Regions from separate parts of the Arthrobacter sp. S2(2024) genome, predicted to be linked through region 3. Evidence: riboswitches for the same ligand, from Rfam matches in the RefSeq annotation. Region 3 holds a riboswitch; each other region holds the start of a gene.
What was found. A riboswitch is a leader RNA that binds a small molecule or an ion and turns the genes downstream of it on or off. The one in region 3 is predicted to bind S-adenosylmethionine.
Positions count from the first base shown of each region.

Region 1 (3,268 bases), 460 kb from region 3:
ATGCCGGCATGTTCCCCGAGGAGCTTGAGCCAGTGTGCCTCGTGGCGGCCCTCGGCCTCTGCGAGTGCCAACAGGATTTCGCGTTCCTCGCCGTCGCGGCGCTGCGCCAGTTGGCGGTACACGGCGGCCTCGGCCCGCTCGTCCGCCAAGTACTGACGCCAGCGCTTGATGTCCGACGACGGGGGAGTCTTGGGGGCCGCTTCGTCTTGCGATGGACTGCTTTGGTCCGAGGGATTGTCGGGATGCGTGTTGTCTGGATCTGTCGGGTTCTGTGGATCTGCGTGCGGGTGCACCGGGACTCCTGGGTTGCTGGGGCGGGCTTCATCGCCTCATTGCGGCTCCACTCTATCGCCAATTTCCGCGGTTTTTCGGCTGGCAATCCTCACTGGACGTTTTAGGCGCGCCTCAAAAACGGGAGGCTCCCGGGAGGCCTTGACCGCGGCTGGGGGCAGTGCTGGGATGGATGGACAGGGTCCACGAATTGGCGGGGTAGCGTGGTGACCGGCTGCCTCATGTGCCTGTGCGATGGGCTCAGCGGCACGTCGAACGGAGGTTGCACCATGGACAGCACCGAAACCCACGCCCGCCACCCCGACCGTCCCACGGTCGAGGCCGATCCCGCCTACGACTACAGCGAAGACCTTGAGGTGGACGAGGACTGGGAGGAACAATCCGAGGTCCTCGACGACGACGAACGGGTGGTTCCGCTCGACGCAGAGGAACACCGCGAGGACGAAGAGTTCGAATAGCCCCGGGCTCGCTAAACCCCGGAGCTAAAACGCGCTCAGGATGAAGTGCCTCTGCACGCCTGCCCGGTGCCCGGTTGCCGCCACCGTCAGGGTGAGTTTCCGTGTGGCGGGGAACCAGCGGGCGGGCTGGACCGCTTTTGAAAGGGCTTGGGTGATGAGCCGCGGCTCATGGTGCCAATAGCGTTCCAGGTTTCCGTCCACGACGAACGTGACGGAGCCTTGGGAGAGGTCGACGCCGGGAATCACCCGGACGAATTCGTCCACCCGGCGGGGGCGGGGCGACAAGAGGGTGCTGGGCTGGGTGGTGCGGTCGGCTATGGCGGTGGCGCCGTTTTCGAAAGGCATGGCCTTCTCCTGTGGAGTTGCTCTTGCCCGTTCGGTTGTCTCTGGTCCGAGCCGGGCCGCTTCTTCATCCGAACCACCCGTGAACATGGGGTTGGCGTGTGGCAAGTCGGAGCTTGGCGCCGCATCTCTTGAAGCTCTTCCTACTGTACATGCGACGGCGGCGCCGCACCCCGGAAAAAGGTGCGGCGCCGCCGTCGTACTTGACTCAGTGAAACTTAGTGGCTGGCCACCGGGTGGGCCTCCAACGGGAGTTCCTCGGTGACTCCTCCGGCGACGCGACGGTCCCATGCTTCGCGGACCTGGGGCTCCGTGGGAGGCGTCAGCAGCGAGACCACAACGTACACCAGCAACGAGGCTCCGAGGCCCCAATAGATGGGATCGTTGGCGTAGACGCCGTCTTCGCTGGGGATGATTCCCGTGGCATAGGCGATCAGCAGGGCCAGGGTCAGTACGGACCCCACGGCCATGGACCAGGCCGCGGCAATACCGGTGCCCCGCTTCCAGACCAGGCCACCCAGGATGGCAACCAGCAGGCCGCCCACCAGGATGTCGTAGGCGATGGTCAGGGCGACCACGACGTCTTGCGCCGCCATGGATATCAACACGGCCACGATGCCCAGTCCGAGGACCCAGTAGCGGTTGGCCTTGACGTCGTGCTCGGGGTTCTCGGTGTCGTCGGTGTTGATGGTCTTGCCGAACCAGCTGGCCACGAACGGGACCACGTCGGCGCGGGCAACGGTGGCCGCGGCGATGAGGGCTCCGGAAGCCGTGGACATCATGGCCGCGACTGCTGCGGCCATCACGAGGCCGCCGATGCCGATCGGCAGGATGTGCGTGGCAACCTCGGCGTAGACGACGTCCTTGCCGAGGGCCTTCACGTCGATGTTGGGCAGTGCCACGCGGGCGGCAAGGCCGATCAATGCGCCGGCGACGCCGTACAGGACGCAGTAGATACCCGCGGTGGCACCGCCCCAACGGGCCACCTTGGGAGTCTTGGCGGTGAAGACGCGCTGCCAGATGTCCTGGCCGATCAGCAGGCCCAGGGTGTAGACCACGAAGTACGTGATGATGGTTTGTGCCCCGATGCCGTCCAACTGGAAGAAGCTGGCGTCAACGCGGGCACGGATGCCATCGAAGCCGCCTGCGGCGTTCAGGACGAACGGGAGCATGAGGAAGAAGATGCCCACGGTCTTGATGATGAACTGCACCTGGTCGGCGAGGGTGATGGACCACATGCCGCCGATCGTTGAGTAGACCAGGACGATTGCGCCGCCGACGGCGATGGCGAGCCAGCGCTCCCAGCCGAAGAGGACAACGAAGATGGTGGCGTAGGCGCCCGTGGACGTGGCGCACAACATCAGGGTGTAGGCGAGCATGACGATGCCGGAAGTCTGTGTGGCGCGCTGTCCGTAACGCAGGCTCAGCATCTGGGAGACCGTGTAGATCTTCAGCCGCTGGATGGTGCCGGCGAAAAGCAGGCTCAGGAGGAGCACGCCCGAACCGATCGCGACAACCAGCCACATGCCGGAGACGCCGAACTTGTAGCCGAGGCCGACGCCGCCAACCGTCGATGCGCCGCCGAGGACGACTGCGGCCATGGTGCCGGTGTAGAGCATCGGACCGAGGCGGCGTCCTGCCACGAGGAAGTCGCTGTTGTTCTTGGTGCGCGACTTGCCCCACCAGCCGAAGGCCAGCATGGCGAGCAAATACACCACCACGATCGCAATATTGATGAACGAAGAGTCCACGGTTGGCTCCTGAAAGTGATGCGCAGAGCCCTTGGGGATTCCGACGCCGGTCCGCTGGGTTTCGTTGCGGGTTGCGGAAGGTCTCTGCGCTGGTGATTGGGGAGAGTAGTCTGTGATGTATGCCTCACAAACAACACTTGTTGCCTATGAGGTTACGTAGTGATGCGAGTAACAGTCAAGGTGCTGTCTCGCCCAGCGGACTCATCGGCGCTCCTCCAGCTTGCCAAAGGCCCTGCCGCGCGGGCGATCCGGCTACTATTGCTGCAATGACAGGGCCGCAGAAACGGCCTGAAAGGTTCGTGAATGAAGGCTCTCCCCGTTGAACCGAGCAATGTCCCCGTTGCCATCGGTTCCAGAATCCGTGCCGCCCGCCAATCGCAGCGGCTCACCATCGAGCAGGTTGCCGACGCCACCGGCCTGACCAAA
Region 1 covers NZ_JAYKZI010000001.1:474,120-477,387, reverse strand. Annotated here, with positions in the region: gene VLA65_RS02165 (VIT1/CCC1 transporter family protein) at 1-293, opposite strand, end outside; gene VLA65_RS02160 (hypothetical protein) at 561-749, shown strand; gene VLA65_RS02155 (hypothetical protein) at 774-1,094, opposite strand; SAM riboswitch class IV at 1,109-1,228, opposite strand; gene VLA65_RS02150 (sodium:solute symporter) at 1,310-2,842, opposite strand; gene VLA65_RS02145 (helix-turn-helix domain-containing protein) at 3,146-3,268, shown strand, end outside.
Region 1: linked by a shared signal. The riboswitch ahead of VLA65_RS02155 (hypothetical protein) and the one ahead of metX (homoserine O-acetyltransferase MetX) in region 3 are both predicted to bind S-adenosylmethionine.

Region 2 (3,268 bases), on a different contig from region 3:
TCCGCAAGGAACGTCGGGTAGCCGTTGTGGACGTCGGACAGGACACCGAAAGCTGTCACGGTCTGGAAGCCGCGCGCGGGATTCGAGGGGTGTCCGTTTACATACTTGAAGCCGTAGGTTTCCTGGTCGCTGGTGGGCATCAGCTCGATGACGCCAAATGGCGTGTGACTTGCCACCCGCGGAGTCTTGTCAAAAGATTCCCACCGCCGGAAGTCGTCTTCCAGGTACTGCATCATCTCCGAGATGATGGTCTCCGGGCCCCGTCCGGCCGTCCAACGAACCATATTGCGGACATCGACAAAGCGCGTCATGTGCGCTCCTTTCCCTCATAAGCACTGTTGCTACGAGGCTACGGAGCGGCGATATGCATCCACAATTGCCAAAGTACGTACTTTTCATTGAAAACATGCACAAAATGATGACTGCTTATGCACACAATGATCAACGGCAGGCGTCCGTCATAAAAGCGACTATCGCAGGACGGAACTGAGCAGCAGGCTCGTCTCGCTATTGACGATCCCCTCGATCCCGCGGATCCTGCCCAACACCTGGTCAAAGTCGCTGAGGCTTTCCGTGCGCAACTCGGCCACGAGATCCCAACCGCCGTTCGTGGTGTGTAGCGCCCAAATCTCGGGAAGTCCGCGGAGTTGGCGAATGACCTTGTCCGCCGACCTTCCCTCCACGGCAATGAGCGCAATGGCCCGGATCGCAAGTGGATCCACCTCGTCGCGCACCCTCGCGGTGAAGCCAACGATGGTCCCCGAGGAGACAAGACGCTCAAGCCGGCTATTCACGGTGGCCCTGGCGACGCCCAGCTTGCGCGCAAGGCTCGCCACGGAGGCCCTGCCGTCCTCCCGGAGAGCGGAGAGGAGCTGGCGGTCAAGGTCGGTGAGTGCTGCCATAAAGATAAACGTATCGCCCATTCCCCAAGCGGGCCTGAGTCCGTAGGGTATCGACATGAGCATCTACATCAGCCCCGACTCTGCTGCATGGTCCCTGACGGCCATGGCGACTGGTGCGTCAGCGGGATCAATCGATGATGCAAATGGCATGTCCAACCTGGTGAAGGAAATCTACGAGACAGAAGGTTTCGAAGCCTTGTCGGGTGTGGTTTTTGCCTTGGCTCATCACAACAGCCTCTCGCTGCATGCACTCGCCACAGCCACCGGGATATCCGTCCACGAACTGCTGGAAATCCGGAAGCATCAAGGTTCCACTTTTCATCACTCCCCTACGGCAGTAGCGTCGCGGTTCGACGCCATTCCACCCCGGATCCAGGCGAGCCTGGAACCGCTGCCCAATGAAACCGAGTCCTAGGACCCCCGGTTACGGAACATGACGTCGGCCGGTGATGCAGGCCGCCGTCGTGGATGTTATTTTTCTTCTTGAGTAATGAGCACCAGCGCGAAGCCCTGACTTGCTGGTCGGCAACCCTCTCTCCGGCGGGGTGCCTCAGGTGACTACTCGGCGTATCGACACTTTCGAACTGCAAGCGTGACTGAGGAGCACCAATGCCTGAACCCACCGAAGAAAAACTCTCGTACCGTCTCATCACGGGCCCTGACACCAAGGAATTCTGCGAGCGGATCTCCACCGCCCTCGCGGAGGGATACGTGTTGCACGGCAGCCCGGCCGCGACCTTCAACGGCACGGACGTAATCGTGGCACAGGCCATCGTCCTGCCCGCGGCAATCGCGAGCGCGGATGCCGCCGTTGCCAATGCGGTGGATCAGCTTGATGAAGAGTTCGACGGCGAGGGCCACGCATGAGCTACGCAGGCGACCTCAGCCCGCACGACGCCTGGGCCAAGCTCGAGCAGGGCGCCATCCTGGTGGACGTCCGCACCGAAGGCGAGTGGGCACACATCGGGATCCCGGACACCAAAGCCACCGAGAACGATCCCCTGTTCATCCAGTGGAACCTGGCCGGAGGCATCCCCAACACCCGTTTCATCGAAGAGTTGACGCAGCAGGCCCCGGAGGCGGACGGCACCGAACTGGTTTTCCTCTGCCGCTCCGGACAGCGCTCCATCGCCGCCGCGATTGCCGCCACCCAGGCCGGCTACACCTCCTACAACGTCCTCGAGGGCTTTGAGGGCGAGCCGGACCGCTACGGCGAGCGAACCGTGAACGGCTGGAAAAACCGTGGACTTCCGACGAACCTGGGGAACATCTAAGTGACTTTCAACCCTGACGCCGCCAGCTGGAGCCCTGACACCCAGGCCGTCCGCGGCGGTCTTGACCGTACCAACTTCCAGGAAACGTCCGAGGCCGTCTTCCTGAACTCCGGCTTCGTCTACGAGTCCGCCGCAGCCGCCGAGCGAGCATTTACGGGCGAGGACGAACGCTTCGTCTACTCCCGTTACGGCAACCCCTCCGTAGCTACCTTCCAGGAGCGCCTCCGCCTGCTCGAAGGCACCGAAGCGTGCTTCGCGACGGCGTCGGGCATGTCCGCTGTCTTCACCGCCCTCGGTGCGTTGCTTGCTGCCGGTGACCGCGTAGTTGCCGCCCGCTCGCTCTTCGGCTCCTGTTTCGTCATCCTCAATGAGATCCTGCCGCGCTGGGGCGTCGAGACCGTCTTCGTCGACGGGCCTGACTTGGACCAGTGGCGTGCCGCTCTGTCCGAGCCGACAACGGCAGTGTTCTTCGAGTCGCCGTCGAACCCCATGCAGGAAATCGTGGACATCGCCGCGGTGAGCGAGCTGGCCCACGCAGCCGGCGCCACCGTCGTTGTCGACAACGTCTTCGCCACTCCCCTCCTGCAGCGCTGCGGCGATCTCGGAGCAGACGTGATTGTCTACTCGGGCACCAAGCACATCGACGGCCAGGGCCGGGTCCTCGGCGGAGCGATCCTGGGCACCAAGGAGTTCATCGACGGTCCCGTCAAGCAGCTCATGCGGCACACCGGTCCGTCGCTTTCCGCGTTCAACGCCTGGGTCCTGACCAAGGGCCTGGAGACGATGGCGCTGCGTGTCAACCACTCCTCGGCGTCTGCGTTGCGGATCGCCGAATGGCTCGAGGAACAGCCGGCCATCAGCTGGGTCAAGTACCCGCTGCTGAAGTCGCACCCGCAGTTCGAGCTCGCCGCAAAGCAAATGAAGGCCGGCGGAACTGTGCTCACCTTCGAGCTGCTCCCCTCCGCGGGGCGATCGGCGAAGGAGGCCGCTTTCGCGCTGCTGGACGGGCTCGCCGTCATCGACATCTCGAACAACCTCGGCGACTCCAAGTCCCTCATCACCCATCCCGCTACCACCACGCACCGTGCCATG
Region 2 covers NZ_JAYKZI010000012.1:47,470-50,737, forward strand. Annotated here, with positions in the region: gene VLA65_RS18090 (ornithine cyclodeaminase) at 1-311, opposite strand, end outside; gene VLA65_RS18095 (Lrp/AsnC family transcriptional regulator) at 471-902, opposite strand; gene VLA65_RS18100 (hypothetical protein) at 958-1,317, shown strand; SAM riboswitch class IV at 1,389-1,501, shown strand; gene VLA65_RS18105 (DUF1737 domain-containing protein) at 1,512-1,769, shown strand; gene VLA65_RS18110 (rhodanese-like domain-containing protein) at 1,766-2,176, shown strand; gene VLA65_RS18115 (O-succinylhomoserine sulfhydrylase) at 2,177-3,268, shown strand, end outside.
Region 2: linked by a shared signal. The riboswitch ahead of VLA65_RS18105 (DUF1737 domain-containing protein) and the one ahead of metX (homoserine O-acetyltransferase MetX) in region 3 are both predicted to bind S-adenosylmethionine.

Region 3 (3,268 bases):
CTTCAACGGTCCGGACACCGCGTCATCGGTCCTCGGCCGGATCCGCGGCAAAGTGGCCATCTACAACGAAAACCTCCGCACGGTGGCCGCCCGCCACGATGCCGTGATCGCCGATATGTGGTCCCTGCGGCAACTCTCCAACTCCCAGATGTGGGACGAAGACCGCCTGCACTTCTCGCCGCTCGGCCATCACACCGTCGCGGCGATGGTCCTCGATTCGCTCAACGTGCCGCACAACCTCGAGCCGCTGTTCCCCAAGCCACTCCCCCAGCGGAGTTGGCGCGAGGCCCGCTCGGGCGACCTCGTATGGGCACGGGAGTATTTTGTCCCGTGGGTCATCCGTCGGATCCGGCACCGCTCCTCCGGCGACGGCATCCTGCCGAAACGCCCGACGCCGGGACCCGTCTTCGGTCCTGCCGACACCATCCTGCCCCGGAGCTGAACCGGACCCCTGTGGGTCACAGGAAGCGGGGCTAAGCTGGTGAAAGACTAGGGAGGCCCTCCACCGTGAACAATGTGATCTTCTGGATCATCGTCTGCTCCTGGCTGATTCCCATGGGGATCCGCATGTACAACCGATCGCGCCAGCGCAGGCTCCGGGACTTCCCTCCGCAGGATTACCCCGGGCAGCCCTATCCTCCACAGCACTACCCCGTCGGATACCCGGAGCAACCCCCGGTCATCTTCCCGGCTGAGCCGCAACCCCCGGTGGGAATGCCCGCACCTCAGGCCGCTCCGCCGTCGTCGGCTACTCCGCAAGCGAACAGCGCGCCCCAGCCGGACAGCGCGCCGCAAGGCTACCGGGCACGGAAACTGGCCGAACTCGACCAGGAGTACAGCGACGGGAAAATTGCCATGGAGGACTACATGAAGCTCCGCCAGGAGATCATGAACGGCTGATTCAGCCGAAGAACGCCTCCCGCAGCTGGGGGCCGAGCTGGCCGATCTCGGTGAGGAAACCGTCGTGCCCGATGGGCGCCTCGATCACATGAACGGGGACTTCTCCGGGCAAGGCCTTGGCCAGCTCGTGCGATTGTTCCGGGAAATAGAGCCGGTCCGAGTCCACCGAGGCAACGAAGAACTTCGCCGTGGCCACGGACAACGCGTCCTCCAACGAGCCCCGGCCGCGAGTGATGTCGTGGCTCATGAGCGCCTCGGTGATGGCGATGTAGCTGTTGGCGTCGAAGCGCTGGACCAGCTTGCGTCCCTGGTGGTCGAGGTAGCTCTCCACCTGGTAGCGGCCACGGTCCCCTAAGGCCGCAGCCTGTAGGGGTGCCTCGCCGCCTTGGGCGTTCCTGCCGAAGCGGAAGTCCAGTTCATCCGCCGAACGGTAGGTGATGTGGGCGATCCGCCGAGCGAGGGCCAGCCCCGCCTCGGGCGCTGCCTGGCCATAGTAGTCGCCGCCCTTGAAGTCGGCGTCCTGCCGGATGGCGAGCGTCTGGGCCTGCGCGAACGCAATCTGTTCGGCAGTGCTGTACGCCCCGATCGAAATCACGGCACATCGCTTGACGCGGTCCGGATAGCTGATGGCCCATTCCAGTGCGCGGGCACCGCCCATGGACCCGCCCACCACGGTGTGCCAGCTGTGGATCCCCAAGGCGTCGGCCAGCCGGGCTTCGGCTACAGTGCTGTCCCGCAGGGTGACGAGCGGGAAGCGGGAGCCCCACGGCTTGCCGTCGGGAGCGCTCGACGACGGCCCGGTGCTGCCGTAGCAGCCTCCCACGATGTTGACGGAGACCACGAAGTAGCGGTCCGTGTCGATGGTGGCGCCGGGACCAACGAGTTGCTCCCACCAGCCTTCTTCGTCGCTCTCGCCACGGGCCACATGGGTGCTGCCGGTCAGTGCATGCTCCACGAGGACGGCGTTGGAAGCGTCGGCGTTGAGCCGGCCCCAGGTCTCGTACGCAAGGACGACCTCAGGGAGGAAACCCCCGGCCTCCAGTTCGAGCCCTCCTACGGAAACATACTTGAGGGTTCCGTCCTGGGTACCTGAAAGGGGTATGGCTGTTGCAGCAATTGTCATTCGTCGACACCTCACATCGCGCTTGCCCGCCGCCAACACAGCGAAGGGCCAGGTCTTCACCCGGGGCACCCCGCCGCGAAAGGAGGGTTGCCGGCCAGCAAGCCGGGGCTGTCGCTGGCACTCATGACCTATGGGAAGAGTCTAGGAAAACCGGACCCCTTCTGACGAAGATTATGACAGCTTTGTGACACTTGGCCGCGTTTTGTTCACGAAGCCGGGGTTGTGGATGTCTGAAATTGAAGAGACGGGTGATGCCTGTGTGACTGGAGATAGAATTGGGCGCAGCAGTCTGCATCCTTCGGATGTCTCCGCCGCCACTGTGCGTCACAGGAAGATTGAAGCTCGTGAAAAAGCCATCCGGCGTCGTTCCAATAGCCCTGTTCTTGCTGGTATCAGGTTTCACCGTGGGAGTGCCGCTGCCGGCGCACGCCGACACGACTCCGGCAGCAGGCGAAGACAGATACGTGGTCCACTACGCCGAAGGCACCGACGTTGACGGGAAGACCGCGGAGCTGCGCTCGCAGGGAGTCTCGGTGGACAAGACGTTCACGCATGCCGTGAAGGCCGCGGTCGTCACGGCGACGCCAGCGAAGGCCGCTGCGTTGGCGAAGTCGAGCCACGTGGCATCGGTCGAGCGGGACACCCCGGTACGGATTTCGGACACCCAAGCGCCGGCACCCTGGAACCTCGACCGGACCGATCAGCGCACCCTCCCTTTGTCCGGGAGCTACACCCCGCCTTCGAGCGGCGCCGGGGTTCAGGTCTACATTGTGGACAACGGGGTGCTTGGCACCCATGTGGACTTCGGCGGTCGGGTGACCGCGGGGTGGAGTGCCTTCTCGGGGCAGCCCGCCAATGCCCCCTGCACCGATCCGGCAATGCCCGACGCCGGCCACGGGACGCACGTAGCAGGCATCACGGCCGGCAGCACCTACGGCATGGCCAAGTCGGCAACCATCGTGCCGGTGCGGGTCCTTGGTTGCGACGGTACGGGATACTCCTCCGACGTCATAGCCGGCCTCGATTGGATGGTCCAGCAGCACCAGCCCGGCCAACCCGCCGTCGCCAACCTCAGCCTCTCCGGACCTGCGAACCAGAGCCTGGACGACGCTGTCCAGGGCGCGATCAATAGCGGCATTACCGTCACCTTGGCGGCCGGCAATTCCAGCACGGACGCGTGCACGCTGTCCCCCAGCCGCGTGGCTGCCGCGATCACGGTGGCCGCGAGCGACAGCTTCGACCGGC
Region 3 covers NZ_JAYKZI010000001.1:17,239-20,506, forward strand. Annotated here, with positions in the region: gene VLA65_RS00080 (SGNH/GDSL hydrolase family protein) at 1-442, shown strand, start outside; gene VLA65_RS00085 (hypothetical protein) at 508-900, shown strand; gene metX (homoserine O-acetyltransferase MetX) at 902-2,023, opposite strand; SAM riboswitch class IV at 2,037-2,152, opposite strand; gene VLA65_RS00095 (S8 family peptidase) at 2,368-3,268, shown strand, end outside.